Regions from separate parts of the Arcicella sp. BE140 genome, predicted to be linked through region 2. Evidence: riboswitches for the same ligand, from Rfam matches in the RefSeq annotation. Region 2 holds a riboswitch; the other holds the start of a gene.
What was found. A riboswitch is a leader RNA that binds a small molecule or an ion and turns the genes downstream of it on or off. The one in region 2 is predicted to bind thiamine pyrophosphate.
Positions count from the first base shown of each region.

Region 1: it holds a riboswitch for thiamine pyrophosphate, as region 2 does, so the genes downstream of both, J2Y60_RS05930 (TonB-dependent receptor) here and thiS (sulfur carrier protein ThiS) in region 2, are expected to answer to the same signal.

Region 1 is NZ_JAVDUE010000003.1:2,242-14,698, reverse strand. Features, by position in the region: gene J2Y60_RS05940 (DUF4350 domain-containing protein) at 1-852, shown strand, start outside; gene J2Y60_RS05935 (MoxR family ATPase) at 1,136-2,113, shown strand; TPP riboswitch at 2,385-2,481, shown strand; gene J2Y60_RS05930 (TonB-dependent receptor) at 2,659-5,064, shown strand; gene J2Y60_RS05925 (DMT family transporter) at 5,159-5,602, opposite strand; gene J2Y60_RS05920 (NCS2 family permease) at 5,718-7,019, shown strand; gene J2Y60_RS05915 (5'-methylthioadenosine/adenosylhomocysteine nucleosidase) at 7,131-7,916, shown strand; gene J2Y60_RS05910 (HAMP domain-containing sensor histidine kinase) at 8,112-9,392, shown strand; gene J2Y60_RS05905 (DUF6515 family protein) at 9,450-10,229, opposite strand; gene J2Y60_RS05900 (DUF1080 domain-containing protein) at 10,388-11,281, shown strand; gene J2Y60_RS05895 (DUF2934 domain-containing protein) at 11,286-11,582, opposite strand; gene rplK (50S ribosomal protein L11) at 11,972-12,409, shown strand.
Region 2 is NZ_JAVDUE010000011.1:72,335-84,791, reverse strand. Features, by position in the region: gene J2Y60_RS15945 (hypothetical protein) at 1-336, opposite strand, end outside; gene J2Y60_RS15940 (pirin family protein) at 453-1,304, opposite strand; gene J2Y60_RS15935 (AraC family transcriptional regulator) at 1,571-2,443, opposite strand; TPP riboswitch at 2,741-2,838, shown strand; gene thiS (sulfur carrier protein ThiS) at 3,087-3,290, shown strand; gene thiC (phosphomethylpyrimidine synthase ThiC) at 3,329-5,185, shown strand; gene J2Y60_RS15920 (thiamine phosphate synthase) at 5,416-6,006, shown strand; gene J2Y60_RS15915 (hydroxymethylpyrimidine/phosphomethylpyrimidine kinase) at 6,007-6,762, shown strand; gene J2Y60_RS15910 (thiamine phosphate synthase) at 6,759-7,412, shown strand; gene J2Y60_RS15905 (thiazole synthase) at 7,393-8,154, shown strand; gene thiH (2-iminoacetate synthase ThiH) at 8,318-9,439, shown strand; gene moeB (molybdopterin-synthase adenylyltransferase MoeB) at 9,628-10,680, shown strand; gene J2Y60_RS15890 (AGE family epimerase/isomerase) at 10,973-12,163, opposite strand; gene J2Y60_RS15885 (glycosidase) at 12,422-12,457, opposite strand, start outside.

The DNA of each region.
Region 1 (12,457 bases), on a different contig from region 2:
ACCAAAGATTCTGTTACTATCAATTTGGTGAATCCTCAGCTTAAAGCTCCCGAAGCCTATCGTTATCATCACCAATCTGTGAGTGCTTATTTTGAGTTGAGTTACAAGAAAGATAGTTTAACCAAACTTGTCACTACGAATGCTATCATCTTAGGTAAAAATCACACTGGAGAGGCGAATTTCATTAAAATTCCTTTTGGGAAAGGCTCATTCTATTTAAGTACTGTGCCTAAAGCTTTTTCTAATTTTTATCTGTTAAAAGCCAATAATGCAGACTACGCATTTAAGGCTTTATCCTATTTACCCGAACGCCAAGTTTACTGGGATGAATATGTAAACATTATGGGTTTTGGCAAAAACAGTAGAAGTATTTTAAAATCAAAATATGCTAAAGGTGAAGATGATATTGATAGTTCTCCATTCAAATTTATTGCTAGCCAGCCCGCACTAAAATGGGCTTATTATATTACATTGGTTTCGTTATTGATTTATTTAATTTTTGAAGGCAAACGCCGTCAACGAATTATTCCTATCATCGAAATCCCTAAAAATACCTCATTAAGTTTTGTAGAAACCATTGGAGCGTTGTATTATAATCAAAAAGACCATAAGGCTATTTCTGATAAGAAAATAGCTTATTTATTGGCCTATATCAGAAATAAATTTCATTTGAAAACTACAATTTTAGATCAGGAGTTTAAAGACGATTTAAGTCGTAAGACTAATTTACCCATTGGCGAAATTAACGAGCTTTTCGATTATGTAGCAACCATGCAAAGCAGCGAACATGTTCAAGAAAAAGATTTAGTTGACTTTAATAAACACATTGAAGCATTTTATAAGAACACGTAGAATATTGAGTGAATGAGTGATTTGTGATTGAGTGATTGGTTTTAGTTGTGAATGAGTGAGTTACTTTAGTTGTGAATTGTGAGTTAGTAAATTAAAGTAATGATAACTCTTTAATCTAATAGTCAAACCATGAACAAATCACTTAATAAAAATTAAAAACAATCACTCATTCACTAACTCAAAATTCACTAACTCAAAACTAAAATCAATCACTAAATCACAACTCACTAATTCACAATTCACTAACTCACAACTAAAATCAATCACTAATTCACAACTATATATGGAATTTGAATCAAGAATAGACCTTAGCGATTTACAAGAAGCAGTAGCCAATATCAGAGCAGAAATCGGGAAAATTATCATCGGTCAGCAGAACACCATCGATTTATTGTTAACTGCCATCTTTGCAGATGGTCATGTTTTGTTAGAAGGCGTTCCTGGCGTAGCGAAAACACTTACTGCTAAATTGTTGGCCAAAACCATCTCAACAGATTTTAGTCGTATTCAATTTACGCCTGATATGATGCCTTCAGATGTATTAGGAACAGCTATTTTTAATCCTAAAACAGCCGAATTTGATTTCAAAAAAGGCCCTATTTTTTCAAACATTATCTTGATTGATGAAATAAACCGCTCGCCTGCTAAAACTCAGGCGGCCTTGTTTGAGGTAATGGAAGAACGACAAATTACGAACTCGGGCACTACTTATCCGATGTCTTTTCCGTTCCTAGTAATGGCGACACAAAACCCTATTGAGCAAGAAGGAACTTACCGTTTACCTGAAGCACAATTAGACCGTTTTCTTTTTAAAATCATCATCAATTATCCATCTTATCAGGAAGAAGTACAGATTCTCCAAGGTAATCATACTCGTTCCAGTGCAGCATCCAGCAATCCTGTTGAATTGATTGATAGCATTTTGACGCCTGCTCAATTAACAGCTTTACGAGAAAAAGTACGACAATCTATTGTTGACATTAAAATTTTAGAATATATCGCCAAGATTATTCATGAAACCCGTAATTCAAAATTCATTTATTTGGGCGCTTCACCACGGGCATCAGTGGCCTTATTAAATGCCTCAAAAGCCTTGGCAGCTATCAGAGGCAGGGATTTCGTAACGCCAGAAGATGTTCAGGAGCTTACCCCTGCGGTACTTCGTCACAGAATTATTCTTACTCCAGAAAAAGAGATGGAAGGCTCAACACCAGAAGACATCATTGCTCAAATTCTTCAAAAAATCGAAGTACCAAGATGATTGGAGTGATGAGTTAAGAGTTTTGAGTGGTGAATTGTCATAAAGTTTTACCCGCTGATATAACAGATTTAAAACCGCTGATTTGCGCTGACAAAATATTATCTGCGTAAATCAGCGAATATAATCTCCAAAATCTGCGGGTAAAAAATACGTTGTCCTCAAGTCTTAAAGTCTAAAAATCCTAAAGTCCAAAATCCTAAAGTCTCAAAATCAAAAATTATATATCCTCTAAAAGTACAATTTATCAATTTTCATTATACCTTTGTTCTACAATCACAAAAAGGGGTGCCTTAATATAACGGGCTGAGATTATACCCACTGAACCTGATGCGGGTAATTCCGTCGAAGGGATTTTGTAAATTTGGTTTTGCGTTTAGATTACGTGAACAGATTTAAAATCAATCAATTACATAGGGTTTCACATTGTTAAATCTAACGGGATTTGACTCCTTTGCCTGTTGTTAATATTTTCAAAGATGAAAAACTTAACGACTATTCCGAGAAATCTGTTTGCTCAAACAGGTGTTCTCAACCAGTTCGTTGCTATGATTCGCCTTTTGGTAAATCAAAAAAATGATATTATAAGCTATTCAACATTGATTGCTTTAATATTTTTCCTCTCTACTCAATCGTATGCTCAGTATACTATTTCTGGTAAGATTGTCGATGCTGATGGCAATAAACCTTTGGCTGGTGCAAATATTACGTTAGTAAATGCCGTAAGGGGTACACAAAGCAATGCTCAAGGATTATTTATCCTCAAAAATGTAAAAAAAGGTACTTATACATTAAAAATTAGCTTTGTTGGCTACGAGAAAAATGTACAAATCATTGATTTACAAAAAGATGCTACTTTCGATTTTGTTTTGCATAAATCTACTTTTGTGGCAGATGAAGTGGTAGTAAGTGCTACCCGTGCGAATGCCAAATCTGCTATTGCATTCACAGATGTTTCTAAAGAAGATATTCAGAAACAGAACCTTGGACAAGATATTCCTCAGTTACTAAACTTTACACCTTCGCTGGTTTCTACCTCCGATGCAGGTGCGGGTGTGGGTTATACTGGTGTAAGAATTAGAGGGACTGATGCTACAAGAATCAATGTAACCATCAATGGCATTCCATTGAATGATGCTGAATCGCAAGGTACTTTTTGGGTTAATACACCTGACTTGGCAAGCTCGGTTAGTTCTATCCAAATTCAACGTGGTGTAGGTACTTCAACCAATGGCGCCGGTGCTTTTGGTGCTTCCATTAATGTTTCTACTAACGAATTCAGAAAACAGGCTTATGCTGAAATCAATTCCGCCTATGGCTCATTCAATACTTTAAAAAATACTCTTTTAGTGGGTTCAGGGTTGATAAATGATAAATTCACCTTTGATGCTCGTTTGTCAAAAGTAACGTCAGATGGCTATATCGACCGTGCTTCTTCTGATTTAAAATCATTTTACCTTTCTGGTGCTTATTTTGGCAAAAAATCTTTTGTTCGTTTGAATGTGTTTTCTGGTAAAGAAAAAACTTATCAAGCTTGGGAAGGTGTTCCAGAAGCTACTTTAGCAACCAATCGTACTTTCAATTTATATACGTATCCAAACCAAACGGATAACTATCAGCAAGACCATTATCAATTGCTTTCTTCACATAGTTTATCAAATGCTTGGACTTTCAACTTGAATTTCCACTATACGTATGGACGTGGATATTATGAGCAATTTAAAGAGCAAGATAAATTATCAAAATATGGTTTGCCTAATGTAGTATTGGGTGCAACAACGATTACTAAGACAGATTTAGTTCGTCGTAAATGGTTGGATAATGACTTTTATGGTACTACGTTCTCTTTTGATTATCAAGGAAGTAAAAAGTTAACAGCTAATTTTGGAGGGGCTTTGAATGAATACGATGGTAGAAATTATGGCGAAATTATCTGGGCTCAATACGCTTCTACGTCAAAAATTGGCGACCGTTATTATAATGGAAATTCTAAAAAAGTAGATTTCAACGTATATGCAAAAGCATTTTATCAATTTACAGAGAAACTAAACGCTTTTGCAGACTTACAAGTCAGAACAATCAATTACGAAATTAAAGGAACAGATGATAACCTTTTGAATATTGGTCAAAAAGTAGATTATCAATTCTTTAATCCTAAGTTTGGTTTAAGTTACCAAGTGTCTCCAAGCACATCTGCGTATGCTTCTTATAGTGTGGGCAACAAAGAGCCTAGTCGCTCAGACTTTGTGGATAACGTAGGCAAAACACCTAAATCAGAAAAACTGAATGATTTTGAGTTGGGTTATAAAACTCAAACAGGAAAAACGGCTTTTGCGGTTAACGGTTATTTTATGAACTACAATAACCAATTGGTATTAACTGGTAAGCTAAATGATGTAGGTAGTGCCATCCGTGTAAATGTACCAGAAAGCTATCGTTTAGGGATAGAAATAGAAGGAGGCGTACAATTAAATAGCTCGTTGAAAATCAATGCTAATGCTACTTTCTCAGAGAACAAAATCAAAAACTTTACAGAATCAATCTATAATTACGATACTGAATCAGAAACGCTTTTACCTACTTTGAGTAAAACAAATATTGCTTTTTCACCTAATGTAATCGTAGGTTCACAAATATTATATACGCCTGTGAAGGGTTTGGAATTAGGCTTATTGTCTAAATATGTAGGAAAACAATATTTGGATAATACCTCTAATGAAAACCGTAAGTTAAATGCCTACTTCACGAACGATATTCGTGCCATTTATACTATCAAAGGAAAGACATTAAGAGAAGTAAGCTTTAGTTTCTTGGTAAACAATCTATTCAATACCCTTTATGAATCTAATGGCTATACGTATAGCTACATTTTTGAAGGAGTATCTTACACTGAAAACTTCTATTATCCACAAGCTGGTACTAATGTAATGGCTGGTGTAAGTCTGAAATTCTAAGCATTTAGTCAAAATCACATTTCTAGGCTATTTTTTAGTACATATTTGTATTAAAAAATAGCCTATTTATTTATCTATAAATCTAAATACACCGCTAAAATTTACGAATTAAGATTACGCCAATTATCAAACAAAATGCGCCAATAACCCTGCCCAATGATATTTCTCTGACAGGTGCATCTAGCCAACCGAAATGGTCTAATAATAACGAAACCGTCATTTGTCCTGCTACAATCAAACCAAATGTTAAAGCTACACCCAAACGTGGCATTAATACGATAACAGTGCTGATATAAAACGCCCCTAAAATTCCTGCAAACCAAACATACCAAGGAGCATTTTTAAATTGACTAAATTGTGCCAAAGGAATACGCGTAACAATAGCATATACAGTAAGGGCTACCAATCCTGTAGCAAAAGACAACAAGGCGGCTAGTACTGGATTGCCGACCAATCTTGCCATTTTAGCATTCAACCCTGCTTGTGTAGGGAAAACGGCTCCGCATAGAAAAGCTAAAAATATTAAAAAGTATTGCATTGGATAAATGGTTTATAAATTATTCTTCCCACAAAAGTATAATATAAAGCCCGAAGGTTTATTCTTATTGTCTTTCTGATGAACAATCCTTATTTTTAGACAAAAACCTTATTTTATGTCTCCGACAACTAAAAAAACTGAAATACTTGCTGGTATAAGTTCCTTTTTGGCTACCATGTATATCATCATTGTCAATCCATCCATTCTTTCTCAAGCAGGAATGCCTTTTGATGCGGTATTAACGGCTACCGTTTTGCTTTCATTTTTCTGTAGTTTGATGATGGGGCTTTATGCTAAAAACCCTATCGTTGTGGCTCCAGGTATGGGTATGAATGCCTTTTTTACTTTTACGGCAGTAAAGGGCATGGGAATTTCCTATCAAGTAGCGTTGGGTGCTGTATTTTGGGCGGGCGTTTTCTTCCTGATTTTATCCATTTTCAACTTGCGGACCTATATCGTAAAGGCCATTCCTAAACCCCTTCGTTTTGCTATTTCGGCAGGCATAGGGCTGTTTATTAGTCTCATTGGTTTTGAAAATGCTCATTTTATCATTGCCAATCCTGTTACGTTGGTAAGTATCGCTAGTTTTCATAATCCTATCATTATAACTTTTCTTATTGGATTATTACTAACAGCCATCTTGATAGTACGGGATGTAAAGGGAGCCATTATCATAGGCATCGTTATCACTACTTTACTAGCTATTCCAATTGGTAGAATATGGGGTGATGCATCAGCCATTAATTTCGGACAAAAGGCTTTAGTCAATTGGAATGGCTTGATAGCTGCTCCAGATTTTAGCTTAATCTTTCAGTTAGATATCATCCATTCTTTCAAATTTGCCTTATTCCCTATCATTTTTGCTTTTGTTTTTACTGATATGTTCGATAGCCTTTCTACTTTTGTGGGCTTGGCAGAGGCTGCCTATCTGTACGACGAAAATGGTGAACCACGTAATATTAAACAATCGTTGCTGACAGACGCTGTGGCTACTTTATTAGCAGGAATTTTAGGAACAAGCCCCGGAACAGCTTATATAGAATCGGCAGTAGGAATAGAACAAGGCGGACGCAGGGGCTTAACAGCTATTACGGCGGGTATTTTGTTTTTGCCTTTTATGTTTTTGTCGCCTTTATTATCAGTAATCCCCGCTATTGCTACGGCTCCTGCCTTGATAGTGGTAGGCGTATTTATGATGAAGCCTATTACCAAAATCAATTGGGCTAAAATGGATGATGCTATTCCAGCATTTTTAGCTTTGGTCTTAATTCCTTTTTCTTATTCCATCACGCAAGGAATTATATGGGGATTTTTGTCTTGGACAATCATCAAGGTATTTGCTGGCAAACCTAAAGAAGTATCGCCCGCTCTTTGGGTGATTGATGGTTTTGCTGTTTTATCTTTAATTATTTCTTGAAGTGATTAATAATTGGCTATTAGTGATTAGACATCTACCATACATAGTTAAAAGTCTAATTGCGAACCCAACCCTAATCACCAATTACTAATTACCAATCACTCAATCAACATGAAAAAAATACTTATCCTACTTTTATTTAGTTTACAAATTCAGGCCCAGAAACCATTAACGGCTATTTTGGGGGCATTTAGTCAAGAGGTGAAATTGCTGGAAGATTCTCTGAGCAACAAAAAAGAAGTAAACCTAAAAGGTATTCGTTTCCTAACGGGCGAGCTTCGTGGGCGTTCTGTAGTAGTTGCGTTGACGGGTGTAGGCAAAGTAAATGCTGCTATGACTACCAGTATTTTATTGATGAACTGGAATCCTGCACAGTTGATTTTCACGGGTATTGCAGGGGGTATTCATCCGGACTTATTACCGGGTGATATCGTCATTGCGAAATCTACTTTCGAACATGACTATGGGAAAATCGATTCTACAGGATTTACTCTGCGTCCTACCCGAAACCCTGCTTATGTAGAAATGAACCCTATTTATTTCCCTGCTGATGAAACACTGCTTAAAAAAGCACAAGGCATTTCTAAAAAAACACCTTATAGGATTGTCGGAAACAGAAATCTCAAAGTGATGACAGGCATTATTGCTACGGGTGATGTTTTTGTAAATTCTAATCAGAAAGTTGATGAATTACGCATAAAATATGGTGCTGATGCTACAGAAATGGAGGGTGCGGCAGTGGCACAAGTATGTTTTCAACAAAAAATTCCTTGTTTGGTGATTAGAAGTATTAGCGATAATGCTAATTCAAAGGCGCATTTAGATATGAAAACCTTTGAATATGTAGCGGCTTATAATTCGGCAAGTTTGGTATTGGGTATCTTAGGGGATTTATAAAAAAAACTCAGTAACACGAGTTTCCAACTCGTAGCTCGATTGTTAATGATTGTTAAGTAAAAAACTAATGTTATAGCAAAAAACGTTGTCGTTATTAGACTTATTATTGGATTTGATGACTAAAAGACTTAATGACTAAAGGATTACTATCTTTTGTCTTTTAGTCATTAAATCATTGCCTAAAGGCTACTACCCATGAATGCAAAAACACTCAGAATATTTGTTGCTTTGTCTATCCTTCTTTTAGGAGGAGTAATTGTTGTGCAATATTATTGGTTTAATCAAGCCTATAATATCCAAGACCGTGATTTTGACCAACGAACTACGGCCGCTTTGAGAGTAGTTTGCAAAAGAATATTAGCATTCAACAAAAATCCTAACAACAAAATCATTGACCCTGTAGAGCGAGTTACTTCAAACTATTATACAGTGCAAGTAAACGATACCATTAATCACATGATTTTGGAGGAGTTTTTAAAACAGGAGTTTGCGCATAATGATATTCGCATCAATTTTGAATTTGGTATTTACGATTGCTTGAAGGATAATATCAGATATACTTCTTTTGTATGTCATTCCGAAAACTGTGACCGTTCAGATTCTACCAGTTCTTATCATTTCCCTGACTTAGATATTCATAATTATTATTTTGGGGTTCATTTCCCTGATAAAAAACTATTCCTTTTAAGCGACTTAGACAATTGGTTTGTTTCGTCAGCTATTTTACTGGTAGTAATGGCCTTTTTTGTATATGCTTTAATGCTGATTTTTAAGCAAAAAAGACTTTCTGAGATTCAGAACGACTTTATTAATAATATGACGCATGAATTCAAAACGCCAATATCTACTATTTCTATTTCCAGCGAAGTGCTGATGAAACCAGAGATAGTCAATACTCCAGAACGATTATTGAGCTATGCTGCTATTATCAGGAAAGAAGCCGCACGTTTAAAAAAGAATGTCGATACGGTTTTACAAACCGCCAACATCGCTCAGAAAATTGATAAGCTTAATTTTGAAGAAGTAGATATTCATGAATTAATCAACGAATTATCCATCAACTGTGAACCATTGTTTAAAGAAAAAAATGGAGAGTTGATTATTGATTTAAAGGCTACGCATAGCATAATCAAAGCTGATAGACTGCATTTTACCAATATTATTCACAACTTAATCGATAATGGCGTTAAATATTGCGAACGTCCGCCAGTAATCATTATCACGTCTGAAAATATTGGTAATAATTTAATGGTATCAGTAAAAGATAATGGTATCGGGATTTCAGAAAGAGACCAGAAACAAGTTTTTAATAAGTTTTTTAGGGTACATACTGGCGACGTACATAATGTAAAGGGCTTTGGACTAGGACTTTATTACGTCAAAGAAATGGTAGAAGGTCATAAAGGTACTATCCTACTAAAAAGCAAATTAGGCGAAGGTTGTGAATTCAGGTTATTACTTCCTTGTATCGCTTAGCTTATTCATAAAAAAGGTATCGACCAATGGCTCGATACCTTTCTAAAACCTAAACACCTAACTGATTATTTTTATCACCTCATACCAAATTTCTCCATTTTGTAAAACGGCTCTATATTGAATACCGTCAACAATATAATATGTGTCGCCATTAATTTGTAGTTTCTCATAACCATCAGGAATACTTTCTACTAATGCCCCGATTGGAGGAGGAACAACTACATAATCATTGTTTTGATATTCATAATACGCACCATTATAGTAATGATAAGGGCGATTATAAAGATTGAATACTCTGTGTTCACGTGGTAAATACTTTACTCTGATACCTATAGGAGCAGGAGCAACCACATAAGTATTTTGATAAGGTCTGTAATACACACCATTGTCATAACGGAAGTTGATACCGCCGAAAGAAACAGAGATAGACGTACTTGGTGCTACATTTACTACAGTGTTTCTTCTAGGTAAAGATGCATAACGCCAGTTGGGAGTATTGTTTCTATACACAACTGTTGTTTGGTTCACTACTGGTCGTCTGTTTATTACTACCTTACGATTGTTATCATATCTATCATTACCACGGTTATTGTCGTATCTATCGTTACCACGATTATCATTGCCACGGTTATCGCCTCGTCCTCTGTCATTTCCTCTTCCGTTATCATGTCTTTCATTTCTTCCTTTATCGTCTCCTCTGCCTCTGTCACCATGTTGAGCAACACCTACAAAAGAGTTAAGACTAATGCTTGCCATTAAAATAATAGTAGCTAATTTGATTTTACTTTTAGAACCAACTTCTATCGAAGTGTTAGGTTGAATATGCATTGCTTTCATAATAGTATTGTTTTTAATTTTATGTCGGTTAGATTGCGGATATTTTCAATAGTTTAGTCCATTTATTTTCATTAACAATCGTTAACATTTGAGTAAATTGGACGATTATTACCTTATAAGATTAAATTCATTTTAAAATCTATCTTAAATCAATAACGATGAAAAAATACCTTATTTTAATCTGTTTATTAAACGGTTGTTTATTTTCTATGTTAGCTCAAAAAAAGGCTGATAAACAAGAATGGATTAAACTATTCAATGGAAAAAACTTAGATGGATGGGACATCAAGATTGCTGGTGAAGACCTCAATGTAAATTATAAAAATACATTTCGTGTAGAAGATGGCATGATGCGAGTAGCTTATGACCAATACAAAACCTTTGACGATAAGTTTGGACATATTTATTACAAAACTCCTTATTCATATTATATCATTCGCTTTGAATACCGTTTTCAAGGCGAACAATTGGCTGGTGGGGCATCATGGAATGTAAGAAACAGTGGGGTAATGTTGCATTCTCAATCAGCTAAGAGTTTATCAAAAGGTCAAAGCTTTCCTGTGTCTTTAGAATTACAGTTATTGGGTGGCTTAGGTAAAGGCGAGCGTCATACGGGTAATCTGTGTACGCCAGGGACAGAAGTATATATGAATGGTAAAATTGTAACAGACCATTGTACTGATTCAAACTCAAAAACCTATAATGGTGACCAATGGGTAAAAGCTGAAGCCATTGTATTTGGCGATTCACTCATTCACCATATTATTGAAGGCGATACCGTCTTGACATTTGAAAAACTACATATTGGCGGAGGTTTTGTCAGTCCTGAATATGACTGGAAGCAAGCCAAAATTGATAATGGTGCTGAGTGGATTAAAAAAGATGGACAACCACTAAAAGAAGGCTATATAGCGATGCAAGCCGAAAGCCATGCAATTGATTTCCGTAATATTGAATTGTTAAACTTAAAAGGCTGTACAGACCCAAAAGCAATCAACTATAAATCGTACTACAAAAAGTCAGATAATAAGAGTTGTGTGTACCGTAAATAATCGTTTAGCTCAATTTATCCCATTGACTCCATTGATAAATGCATTCATTTTCAGCTTTTAACCAATGGTCGAGGGCTCTACCCCTCGGACGGCGTTCATCAAGCCATAAATCATAGGCACGCGCTTTAATTTGTTCAAATCGTTGAACATCTTGCCAATAAAATTCACAAGTATTTTGCTCGAAATCGAAAGGAGGATTAGGGAAAAAATCCTGTCTTCCTTCGATATCAGCAGTATATCGGTAGCAAAGGTGTTTCCTCGGGCAGTCACCTCCTTTGCACATTGTTATGTCATATAGCATTATTCTAGCATTAAATAGAAATATTGTTTGCTCAATAATATCAACATAATTTATTGATATTCTTTGAATAATCTTTAATCAATTAATTGTCCTTATTCTTTTTACGAATTATTCTAAGCGATATTGTCTATTAAAGCCTCTGATTAAAAAAAACTCTTCAAATTCTTTCATAACTATTTGTATATTAACAAGAAAGCCGTAATTTTGCAGTCCGTTTCATAGCGCAGTCAGGTAAAATTGTCTATAAGTACTTTCAAATGACTGTGAATCAGATTGTTTAGTTACAAAATAATCGACATGAAACACCCGAGGATTTTCAGGTAAGGAAGCTTCCACCCTTATTGGCAGAAAATTTTCAATAACTCAAACGATTTTAAATTTTTACCATAATGGCAAAAGAAATAGCAGGCTACGTAAAGTTGCAATGCAAAGGTGGTGCCGCTAACCCATCACCCCCAATTGGTCCAGCCTTGGGTTCTAAGGGTTTGAATATCATGGAGTTCTGTAAGCAGTTCAATGCTAGAACACAAGATAAACCAGGTGTTATTCTTCCAGTTTTGATTACTTACTACAAAGATAAATCTTTTGATTTCGTAGTAAAGACTCCTCCTGCACCGATTTTGTTGTTGGAAGCAGCGAAAGTAAAATTGGGTTCTGCTCAGCCAAACTTGAAAAAAGTTGGTTCAGTATCTTGGGATCAAGTACGTACAATCGCAGAAACAAAAATGCCTGATTTAAACTGTTTCACCATCGAGTCAGCAATGAGCATGGTAGCAGGTACAGCTCGCTCAATGGGCTTGAACGTAACAGGAGAAAAACCTTTCTAATTTGAAGATTAGATAATTTGAAAATTTGAAGATTGATTTTAATCAACT
Region 2 (12,457 bases):
AAATACACCGTTAATATCTGGATAGCCCATTGTAGCAATACAAATATTCTTGACACCTAATGCTCCTAATGAATTGGCAAGAATAGGAGCATTACCATTCATCATCATTTCTAATTGCCTAAGATTTACTTTGGTGTTTTTTCCTGAAAGAGCAGCCAATTGTGTTGCTAAATCACTAATTGTCTCAAAATAATGGTTTTGACTGCCTTCATTATTATTCACAATTTTTTGAATAGAATCAATATAAGCATCGAAGCCGACAATGGCTTTCAATGGTTTTCCAGTAGATTGATGTTTTTCTAGGGCTTTGATTAAGCTTGGTAACGTTCTTTTCAAGGTAAAATATTGGGGCGTTTAGGAAGTTTAAAAAAGATTTTAACAAAAGGTATTAAAGTAAAATTATATAATTTTAAGAAATAATTGTTTAATAAAGGCGTATTTATTCTGTTTTGCTATTGCCAAGTACCAAACTTTCCTTGTTGATAATCTGTATAGGCTTGATAAATTTCCTCTTCGGTATTCATGACAAATGGACCTTGAGCAACCATTGGTTCATTAAAAGGAACAGCATGACCAAGTAATAATACTGAATCGGTGTCGGCCACAATTTGAACACCTGTTTCATCATTCATAATTTCTACCAATTGCCTAGCTTTGATAGCCTGTCCATTTACTGTGAGCGCACCTTTTATCAAGTAAAAGAATATGTTTCTTTCTATGGCAATGTTGATGGTTAATTCAGCAGATGCTTTGAAAGTAATAGTACTTAAAAAAACGCCTGTTTTAGATTCAAAAGCACCCTCGTTTTCCCCCCATTTCCCCGAAATTAATTTTATGGCTACTTTATCATCATCCAAACTTATCGTCGGAATTTCGTCTTCTTGCAAGCCCAAATAGAAGGGACTAGTCATTTTTAATTTAGCGGGTAAGTTTAACCATAGTTGTAAGATTTCTAAATCACCACCTTGTTTCTTGAATGCGTCTGATGATACTTCTGCATGAATTAATCCACTACCAGCCGTCATCCATTGTACGCCTCCGCTATTGATGATACTTTCATGACCACTTGAATCTTTGTGCATAATATCGCCAGCGAGGATAAATGTTACTGTCTCCATCCCTCTGTGTGGATGTGGACCAAACGGTAAACCTCTGTTATTGACAGGATACTGTTGAAATCCATGATGATTCAAGAAAATAAATGGATCTACTTGGGCTAAGGTGCTAGTAGGCAAAGGCGAATAAGTGATTAAATCGGCAATAGGGCGATATGCTGCTTGATGAATTTTTTTAATGCTTCTCATGGAAAATCTTTTTTGGTTTTTGAAGAATGAATTCTTGAAAAATAGTTTCGTTTTTCAATTAACGTGATATTAATTGAAAGAGTTATCTCTTTCTAATAAAATATATACGATTGAAGGAATATTGTATCTGAAAAGAGAATTTAAGAGAAAAAAATAAAGAGAGGAGGGTGTAATAATAAGGAAATCCTTATCAAAATAATTTATAGTACTTTTAAAACCTCAATTCCCATATTGGTACTTTTATACATGGGAAACTGAGGTTTTCTTTATACGAATGTTCTAGTCCCAGAATAATTTTCTCTAAACTCTTTAGGGGTACATCCATGTTTTTTCTTGAAGATTCTATTAAAATATGAAAGATTATTATAGCCACATTTAAAGGAAATTTCTGCAATGGATTGTCGCGTATCGATAAGCAAGCGTGACGCGTGTCCTAAACGAATATCATTTAAGCTATCAATAAAGGTTTTACCAGTTCTTTTTTTGATGAATCTGCTAAAGCTCACTACAGTCATATTGACAATCTTAGCAATGTCTTCCAATGAAATTTCTTTATCATAATTATTTCTCATGTAAACAAAGGCTTTTTCAATTCTACGGCTATCATATGTAGCATTTTCATTAGCAAAAGTCAATGTCGTTAAAGTTTTCATATTTCTGGAAACTGACAAATCGTGTAGGATAGACATCAATTCCATGACAGAGCAAAAACCATTGGTTTGTGTAAGCCCTATCAGACGAGGTTTAATTGCTTGGATGGTTTCCTGAGAAAAAGAAATGCCTCTTGCCGAACGTTCCAACATAGAACGTATAAAGCTCATTTGATTCCTTTTTAAGAATTTTTCATCAAATAAATCTCGGTGAAATTGAATGGTAATTTCATTGATATTTTCAGCAATAGATTCATGCGAAAACCAGCCATGAGGTACATTAGAACCCACCAAAACTAATTCATAAGTTGAAATTATTTCGATATTATCGCCAACTACTCTTTTTGCACCATCTGCATTTTCGATAAAGTTTAGCTCAAATTCTTCATGGTAATGTAAAGGGAAGTCAAACTTACTTTTTGTTCTGGCAAAAACCATGAAACAGTCATTAGAAGTAAGCGGGGTGATTTCACGATAAATTTTAGACATTTGGATAATATGGGTTGAAAAAATCAATAGCTTTTGCAATTAAAGTATTATAAGCATAGATGATGGTTATCCTGTAAATTTGCAATTTTTTGCGGAAAATGCAACAGTTTTTGATGAAATCTATAATAATTAAGGGTTTTCCCTTTGTTTTTAGGAAGCTATGAGGATAGCCCTAAACCTAGAAAGTGAAATTTGTATTATAAAAATTCTCTTCTTTAAATAAGTCAGGATTTACATAGGTTTGAAAAAAAAACAAAATAAAATTTTACAAATTCAATTTTTATACTTTACATTTGTCTCAAACTTTAGGGGTGCCTTAAATATAACGGGCTGAGATTATACCCTCAAAACCTGAACGGCGTAATTGCTGCGTAGGAAAAAGTAAGGCAGAATTTTCTTTTCAGATTCGGTGTACAGATTTAAGCATCGTTTTCAAAATTTCACTGCTTTTCTTGGTTAGCTTAAAAAACGATAGATTGATTTTTTCATTCTGATTTGTTAATGGGTTATAATTTTTTGTGGTTGATTAGGTGTACAACTAACACTATAAAAGGTTTACTCCCCAAGCTCACTCATACACGCTTTAATTTCTCCTTGGTTTTCGCTAAAGTCCATTTGTTTTTATTTTAAATAAATACATGGAATGACTGTCATTATTAACGACCAAATCTTTGAATTTCCTGAAAACCCTCTTTTAATCGAGGTGCTCAATCAGCAAGGCATTATCGAATTGCGAGGTCTGGCCATTGCCATTAACGAAGAAGTAATTCCTCGTGATAAATGGGCGAGCATCAAGCTTAAAAGTAATGACCAATTGATGCTGATTCGGGCTACTCAAGGCGGTTGAAAATCTGGCGTTCAATATTTCAAAAGCTTATGAAAAACATGAAGAAAACAGAAAAAACTCCTCATGCTGAAACAATCAGCAGAGCCCCCTTTCCAGCTTCCAAAAAAGTTTATGTACAAGGGGAAATTCATGATATTAAAGTAGCAATGCGAGAAATTAGCTTGTCAGATACGATTGTAAATGGCAAAGTAATCTCAGTCAATGCACCCGTAACAGTATATGATACCAGTGGGCCATTTACAGACCCAGACATTGATATTGATGTAAGAAAAGGCTTGCCAAGACTAAGACAATCATGGATTTTAGAGCGTGGAGATGTTGAAGAACTTCCTTCAATTACTTCAAATTATGGACTAGAACGTTTAGCCAATCCTGCCCTTGATGCGCTAAGATTTGAATACCTTAAAAAACCTTTGAGAGCAAAAGCTGGACAGAACGTATCGCAATTGCATTATGCTAAAAAAGGCATTATTACGCCAGAAATGGAATACATTGCCATTCGTGAGAACCAGAAAATACAAGAACTTAGCACGATAGGGCATCAGCACGAAGGACATAGTTTTGGGGCAAATACCCCAAAAGGACTGATTACTCCTGAGTTTGTACGTTCGGAAGTAGCCATGGGTAGAGCGGTGATTCCTAATAATATCAATCACCCAGAAAGCGAGCCGATGATTCTTGGGCGTAATTTCTTAGTGAAAATCAATGCTAATATTGGCAATTCGGCTGTTTCATCAAACATTGAAGAAGAGGTAGAAAAAACCGTTTGGGCTTGTCGCTGGGGTGCTGATACCATCATGGATTTATCTACAGGTAAAAACATTCATGAAACCCGTGAGTGGATTATTAGAAACTCGCCTGTCCCAATTGGTACTGTACCCATTTACCAAGCCCTTGAAAAGGTAGGAGGAAAGGCAGAAGATTTGACTTGGGAAATTTTCAAAGATACCCTTATAGAACAAGCAGAACAGGGTGTTGATTATTTTACGATTCATGCTGGGGTATTGTTGAGGTATGTACCCATGACGGCAAAAAGAGTGACAGGTATCGTATCACGCGGAGGTAGCATTATGGCAAAATGGTGCTTGGCACATCATAAAGAAAACTTTCTTTATACCCATTTTGAAGAGATTTGTGAAATCATGAAGGCTTATGATGTGGCGTTTTCTTTAGGTGACGGTCTTCGTCCGGGAAGCATTGCTGATGCTAACGATGCCGCACAATTTGCAGAATTGGAGACGCTAGGAGAGCTAACTAAAATTGCTTGGAAACACGATGTCCAAACGATTATTGAAGGTCCCGGTCACGTGCCGATGCACTTGATTAAAGAAAATATGGATAAGCAATTGAAAGAATGTCATGAAGCTCCTTTCTACACGCTTGGACCATTAACAACAGATATTGCACCCGCTTACGACCATATTACTTCAGGAATCGGTGCTGCGATGATTGGCTGGTTTGGTTGTGCTATGTTGTGTTATGTAACACCTAAAGAGCATTTAGGACTGCCTAACAAAGAAGATGTAAAAGTAGGCGTAATTACGTACAAGATTGCTGCTCATGCTGCCGACCTTGCCAAAGGGCATTATGGAGCACAAATAAGGGATAATGCTTTGAGCAAAGCTCGTTTTGAATTCCGTTGGGAAGACCAATTCAACCTATCCCTTGACCCAGACACCGCTCGTGAATATCATGATGAAACGTTACCAGCAGAAGGAGCTAAAATTGCCCATTTCTGTTCGATGTGTGGTCCTAACTTCTGTTCGATGAAAATCACCCAAGAAGTACGCGACTATGCTGATAACATGGGGGTTGAAGAACAGGAGGCTTTGGCAAAAGGTATGCAAGAAAGATCAAAAATCTTTGTTGAACAAGGTTCGGAGGTATATATATAATTAATTGTGAATGAGTGATTTAGTGAATGAGTGAATTGTGATTTTAGGCAATTTGATGAGTGATTTTAATTGATTGGAATTGAAGGCATTATGAATTGGTGATTTTTCAAAGATAAAAAGATTAAATTGAGATGGAATAATTATTTAGTTTCGTAAAATTAAATATTTCTGCTGAATCAAACTTGAAAATCACTAATTCACCATTCACTAAATCACTAACTAAAGTCGACATGCAAAAAGTAATTCTTTCCAACCCTACTGATTTTGACGGTGAAATATCCATCATCGAACAATTGTTGATGGATGAATCATTGATTTTTCACCTCAGAAAACCAGGAAAGTCGCTGAAAGAGTATGAAGATTTTCTAAGACAGATTCAACCGAAATTCTATCGCAAGATTGTATTGCATTCACATTATGAGTTGATTAATAAATATAATGTGAAAGGAGTGCATTTTACAGAGACATTCAGACAAAGCATAGATGATGTAACCTTGTTCAGCTCAGTAAAAATGTTGCGCAAACATAGACTATCTGTCAGTTGTTCATTGCATACTTTGAATGCTATCGAAAATTTGAGCTTCAAGGCTGATTACGTTTTTTTAAGTCCGATTCTCAAAAGTATTTCTAAGACTGATTATGTAGGTGTTTTTACGATGGATGAATTACAGTTTTATTTTCATGTTAGGAAAAGTAACACCCCTGTGTATGCATTGGGGGGTATCAGAGAAGAAAACAGAGCGTTTTTAGAAAAGATTGGTTTTCAAGGATATGTGTTGATGGGGTCGGTGTGGGAGAAGTATTTTCAAGCAGAAAATTAAATGAATGATAGACCTTTTGTATTGAGCATTGCAGGATTTGACCCAAGTGCTGGGGCAGGAATTTTGGCAGATATTAAAACATTAGAACAACATCAAGTTTATGGATTAGGCGTTTGTTCTGCTATTACTTTTCAAAACGATAATTATTTTGAAAGCGTTAGTTGGCTCGACAATCAGACTATTATCCATCAGGCAAAATTGCTTTTTGATAAATATCCTATCGCCTTTGTTAAGATTGGCTTAGTACAAAGTTTGAAAGATTTAGATGAAATCATCAACACTTTGTTGTCGTGGAATTCAACAATAAAAATTGTTTGGGACCCAATCTTAAAAGCCAGTGCAGGGTTTGATTTTCATGAAGATATCAATCAAATACTATTAGAAAAAATTCTTAAAAAGATTTATCTCATTACTCCCAACTTGCCCGAGCTTCAGTTATTGGTAGTAGGAGGGTCTTCAGTTGAGCAAAAAGCCTTTGGGCTGAGCAAGTTTTGTAATGTTTATTTAAAAGGAGGGCATTCAGACAATGAAATATGTATGGATATCCTATTTACAGGAATCAATACAGTTTCTTTTACCGCTGAAAGAATTCCTAATGGTGAAAAGCACGGTTCCGGCTGTGTGCTTTCTTCGGCAATTACTGCTAATCTTTCAAAAGGTTTAAGCCTTGAAGAAACCTGCGAAAATGCTAAACATTATATGAATCAATTTTTAAAGAGTAATCCAAGTTTATTGGGTTATCATTTTCAATCATGACGATTTCTAAATTACACTATATCACCCAAGATTTACCTCATATTTCGCATTGGGAACAAGCTCATTTAGCTTGTGAGAGCGGTGCCGATTGGGTGCAACTCAGGGTAAAAAATCAAGATTTTGAGGCTTGGAAACAAACTGCTTTACAAACTCAGGAGGTATGTAAAGCTTTTGGTGCTACGTTGATTATTAATGACAATGTCCAAATAGCAAAAGAAATACAAGCTGATGGTGTGCATTTGGGAAAAACAGATGCTTCGCCGATAGTAGCAAGAGAAATTTTAGGAGATAGCTTTATCATTGGAGGAACAGCCAATACTTTGGAAGACCTAGCTTTTTTGCATCAGGCTAAAGTAAACTATATTGGCTTAGGCCCCTTCAGATTTACTAAAACCAAAAAGAACCTGAGTCCGATTTTGGGTTTAGAAAAATACCAAAGTCTTTTGGCATCGTGCAAAGCCTCTGGCCATCATTTGCCCATCGTAGGTATTGGTGGTGTACAACTGGCAGATGTTGAAGATATACTTTTGGCAGGCTTGCATGGCATTGCGGTTTCTTCGGTGATTAATTTGGCTGATAATCCATCAGCAGTAGCAAACAATTTTATAAAGGCTTTAACTGAACAGCTATATGTTAACAATCGCGAATAAAGAATTTTCATCCCGACTTTTTACAGGTACTGGGAAATTCTCCTCACTAGGTTTAATGGAAGAAAGTCTATTAGAATCAGGGTCAGAATTGGTGACGGTTGCTTTGAAAAGGGTACATTTAGCCAAGCAATCAGATGATATTTTGAGTTATTTGCATAACCCACAGTTTAATTTATTACCTAATACTTCTGGTGTTCGGAATGCTAAAGAGGCTGTTTTTGTAGCACAATTAGCCAGAGAAGCTTTGGAAACAAATTGGCTAAAATTAGAAATACATCCCGACCCCAAATACCTTTTGCCTGATGCAATTGAAACCTTGAAAGCCGCGGAAGAACTGGTAAAAATGGGGTTTGTAGTATTGCCTTATATTCATGCAGACCCTGTGTTATGCAAGCGTTTGGAGGAAGTAGGGGTAGCGGCAGTGATGCCTTTAGGCTCGCCGATTGGTACCAATAAAGGATTGAAAACGATTGATTTTTTGGAGATTATTATTGAGCAAAGTAACGTGCCTGTGGTGGTAGATGCTGGAATTGGCTCACCGTCCGACGCTGCAAAAGCAATGGAGATTGGAGCTGATGCAGTATTGGTGAATACAGCAATAGCGGTTTCTGAAAACCCTGTAATGATGGCAAGGGCTTTTAGAATGGCAGTTGAAGCAGGTAGAATGGCATATGAAGCTAGGCTCGCCCCAAAAACAAATAATGCTGTGGCCAGTAGCCCTTTGACTGGGTTTCTTAAATAATTAGTGAATGAGTGAATTGTGAATTAGTGAGTTGTGAGTTAGTGAGTAGTTTTTTTCTTCAGCATCTAGAAAAGTATTTTTGAAGAACTAGAATTAACAATATAACTTTTCTTTAATCACTAATTCACAATTCACTAACTCACAATTCATTCACTAACTAGATATGCATTCCTTTCAACATCTTTTTCAGCAATATCAGTGGGCAGAAGTTCAGCAGAGTATTCTTGCTAAAACGGCTGATGATGTGCGTCGTGCTTTGAATACTTCCCGCAGAACTTTAGAAGATTTCAAGGCTTTGATTTCTCCTGCTGCCATGCCTTTTTTAGAATCAATGGCTAGGGCTAGTCAGCAATTGACCCAAAAACGCTTTGGAAAAACCATCCAAATGTATGTCCCGTTGTATCTTTCCAATGAATGTCAGAATATTTGTACCTATTGTGGTTTTAGTTTTGATAATAAAATCAAACGTAAAACATTGACAGACAAAGAGATTATGGCGGAAGTGGAAGTGCTAAAAGCCATGAATTATGAGCATGTGTTGTTGGTGACAGGCGAGGCAAATCAAACGGTAGGGGTGAGCTATTTGAAAAATGTTATCAAATTAATTCGCCCATATTTCTCGCATATTTCGATGGAAGTACAACCTTTGGATGAAACAGATTATACCGAACTGATTGCCGAAGGCCTCAATACCGTCTTAGTTTATCAAGAAACCTATCATCAAGAAGACTATAAAATTCATCATCCTAAAGGAAAAAAATCTAATTTTGAATACAGAATACAAACGCCCGACCGTTTGGGCAAAGCTGGTATTCATAAAATGGGATTAGGAGTATTGATTGGTTTAGAAGACTGGCGTACAGATTCTTTCTTTACGGCATTACACCTTGATTACCTTGAAAAGCAATATTGGCAAACTAAATATTCTATTTCCTTTCCAAGATTAAGACCTTTTTCAGGTGGACTTGAACCAAAAGTTGTCATGTCGGATGCTGAGTTGGTACAATTGATTTGTGCTTACAGGATTTTTAAAGAAGAGGTAGAACTTTCAATTTCGACAAGAGAGAACGAAATTTTTAGAAATAACATTATTAAATTGGGTATTACTGCCATGAGTGCTGGGTCAAAGACAAATCCTGGGGGATACGTTGTTGAACCAGAATCGTTAGAGCAATTTGAAATTAGTGATGAGAGAAGTCCAGCAGTAATTGCTAAAATGATTGAACAACAAGGCTATGAGCCTGTTTGGAAAGATTGGGATGTGGGTTTACATTTAGTGAGTTAAGTAGTTGTTAGTTAGTGAGTTGCGAGTTAGTAATTGAGTAGTTTTTTTGAAAAAAGTGTATTTAGAGTAACTCAGTTTAGATAAATTGCTTTCCCAATTACTAATTCACTAAATAACAATTCACTAACTCACAACTCACTAATTCACAACTATTTAACTCACTAATTCATCACTTTTTAAATAAAAACATGGATTTTCAGCGTTATAATCGTCAGATAATTTTACCAGAAATAGGGTTAGCAGGACAGCAACAACTGAATGATGCCAAAGTATTGGTTATTGGTGCTGGAGGCTTGGGTTGTCCGATTTTACAATATTTAGTAGCAGCAGGGGTAGGCAATATTGGAATTGTTGACGCTGACGTGGTGTCAATCTCTAATCTTCAAAGGCAAATATTATATACTACTGCCGACATTGACAAAAAGAAAGTAGAAGTAGCCAAAGAACGTTTACTGGCGATTAACCCCAATGTTAATATCCAAACTTTTCCTGTTAACCTCAGTGCAGACAACGCACTTGCGCTTTTTGCGAAGTATGATATTATCGTAGATGGTTCTGATAATTTTGCTACACGCTATTTAGTAAATGATGCTTCAGTGATACTGAATAAACCATTTGTTTCTGGCTCAATCTTTAAGTTTGAAGGACAAGTTTCAGTTTTTAATTTTCAAGAGGGCCCAACTTATCGCTGTTTGTATGCTGAACCACCAACTGCTGGAAGCGTACCTAATTGTGCTGAAATAGGCGTAATAGGAACATTGGCAGGCATTATCGGAACGATGCAAGCAGCCGAAGTAATTAAAATGATTACAGGGGCAGGGGAGGTATTATCAGGTAAATTATTAATGTTTGATATGCTTACAATGCGTTCTCAAATCATTAAATTCAAGGCTATTCCTGAGAATAAGCAAATCAGCAAATTGGTCGATTATCAAATTTTATGTGGTGATTTTCCCGTTGAAAACACTCATGTAATTGATATTCAAACATTAGAACAATGGATTGAAGAACAGCGAGATTTTCAATTGATTGATGTAAGAAACCCACATGAGTTTGAAAGAGATAATATTGGTGGAATTAATATTCCATTGGATGATTTATTAGAAAGCATTGATGAAATAAACTTAGAAAAAACAATTGTTTTCTGTTGTCAGACAGGTCTAAGAAGTGCCAAAGCCATAGAATTATTGAAATCTGTCAGTATAGAAGGAACATTTTTGAACTTAGGCGGAGGAATCTGATGTAATGAGCATAATTGTAATATATTATCATAATTTTTTTTGACAATATGTTTGAATAAACAAATAAATACGCTAAATTTCAACAATGAAATGCGTTATTCTGCGAATAAATAAAGCAATGGTGTATGAATCGTTGTTTAGTTTATAGGAAAAACAAAAAAGTCGAAACTAAAATAGTATCGACTTTAAACATTAACCATTTTTATTTTTTTAATATTATAATATTTCCGAAGAAATTATCTAGTTCTTTATTTTATATAAGATTCAAAAATTTTGTAAAGATACTCATTTTTTAATTACTTATTTTTTCAAGTCTATCATAAACTTCTAAGCAAGCTCGAACATTATGATAGGGACATTTCCAAAAGCCTACTTTGTCTTGATGAGGCATTGGTTTATTTTGTTCACCTGTTACACCCCAATACCATTCGCCTGATGGCGTAATTAAATACGCTTTTATAAACTCCCAGCTTTTGATAGATTGTTGAAGATATTTCGGATTTTTAGATAATTGAAAGGCATTCAAATAACCAACCATCGCTTCTGCCTGTACCCACCAGTGTTTATCAGTATCATGATGCTCTTCTTCAGACTCATAAGCTAAGCCTCCATCTCCTTGCAATCCTTTTCCCACAGCATCAGTAATTTTAAGGGAAATTTTGTGTACTTCATTCAATAAATTTTCGTCACCAAGTACTTCGGTCGCTTCATACAAAAGCCATGAAGCTTCAATATCGTGTCCATAAGAAATGATGTGAGATTTCACCGTCCAATCATCATCATGAAATAAATATTGGTGTCCCGTCTTCTTATCAACAATATACTGGATAAATATTTCAATCAGTGCTTTTAACTTGTTTTTAAGCAAATTATTGTTCCAAACCTTTAATAAATTTGCATAAGCCTCCAAAATATGCAAATGAGTATTCATCGACTTTTTTTCATTAGCATCTTTTTGACTCAATTTTAAATCTTCAATAGGTTGCCAGTCTTGTGCCAAGGCCTCTAAATATCCTCCATATACTTTATCAAAACTGTTGGTTTCTATGATGTTAAATAGGTCTATCGCCCAGTCAAGTACTTCTTGCTGTTGAGTGACGTTATAGTATTCAGTCAGCCCATAAATTACAAAAGCCTGTCCATAAATTTGTTTACGTGTATTCAATGGATTTCCTTTAAAATCTACTGACCAATATACGCCACCAAAGGTTTTATCGCTAAAATAATTTCTCAAATACTCATAAGCCCTTGTTGCAGTAGATAAATACGCTGGTCGAGGATTATGGCGATATGCTGCTGAGAAAGTCCATAAAATGCGAGCATTCAATACAGAACCCTTTTCGGCATTAGGTACTACTTCATCATTTTCGTTAATTTGTCCATAAAAACCACCAAATTCATCATCAATAGTATTGTTAAGCCAGTAATCTAAAATATTTTCTATTTCCTGATTTACTTCCTTTTGGTATGTTTCATTGCTCATTTGCATGGAATTTCATGTGAATAAAAAATGTCATGAAGAACGAATCCTTCATGACTACTTACTATTGAAGCTGTTTATACTTTCCCTTTCGGATTAAACTAAGTCTTTTAGAATAGCTTGTTTCAAAATTTACTCAACGTAGCGATGCTATGCTTCCCAAATTTTGAAAAAATCAATTCTAAAATACAATACTTTCACCTAAGAAACCGAAAGTTTAAACAGCTTCAGTATTATAAATTTTGAGAGTGAATAAAAGTCTTAGAGTGTTTCAGCAAACTGCTGTGATTGTGCATA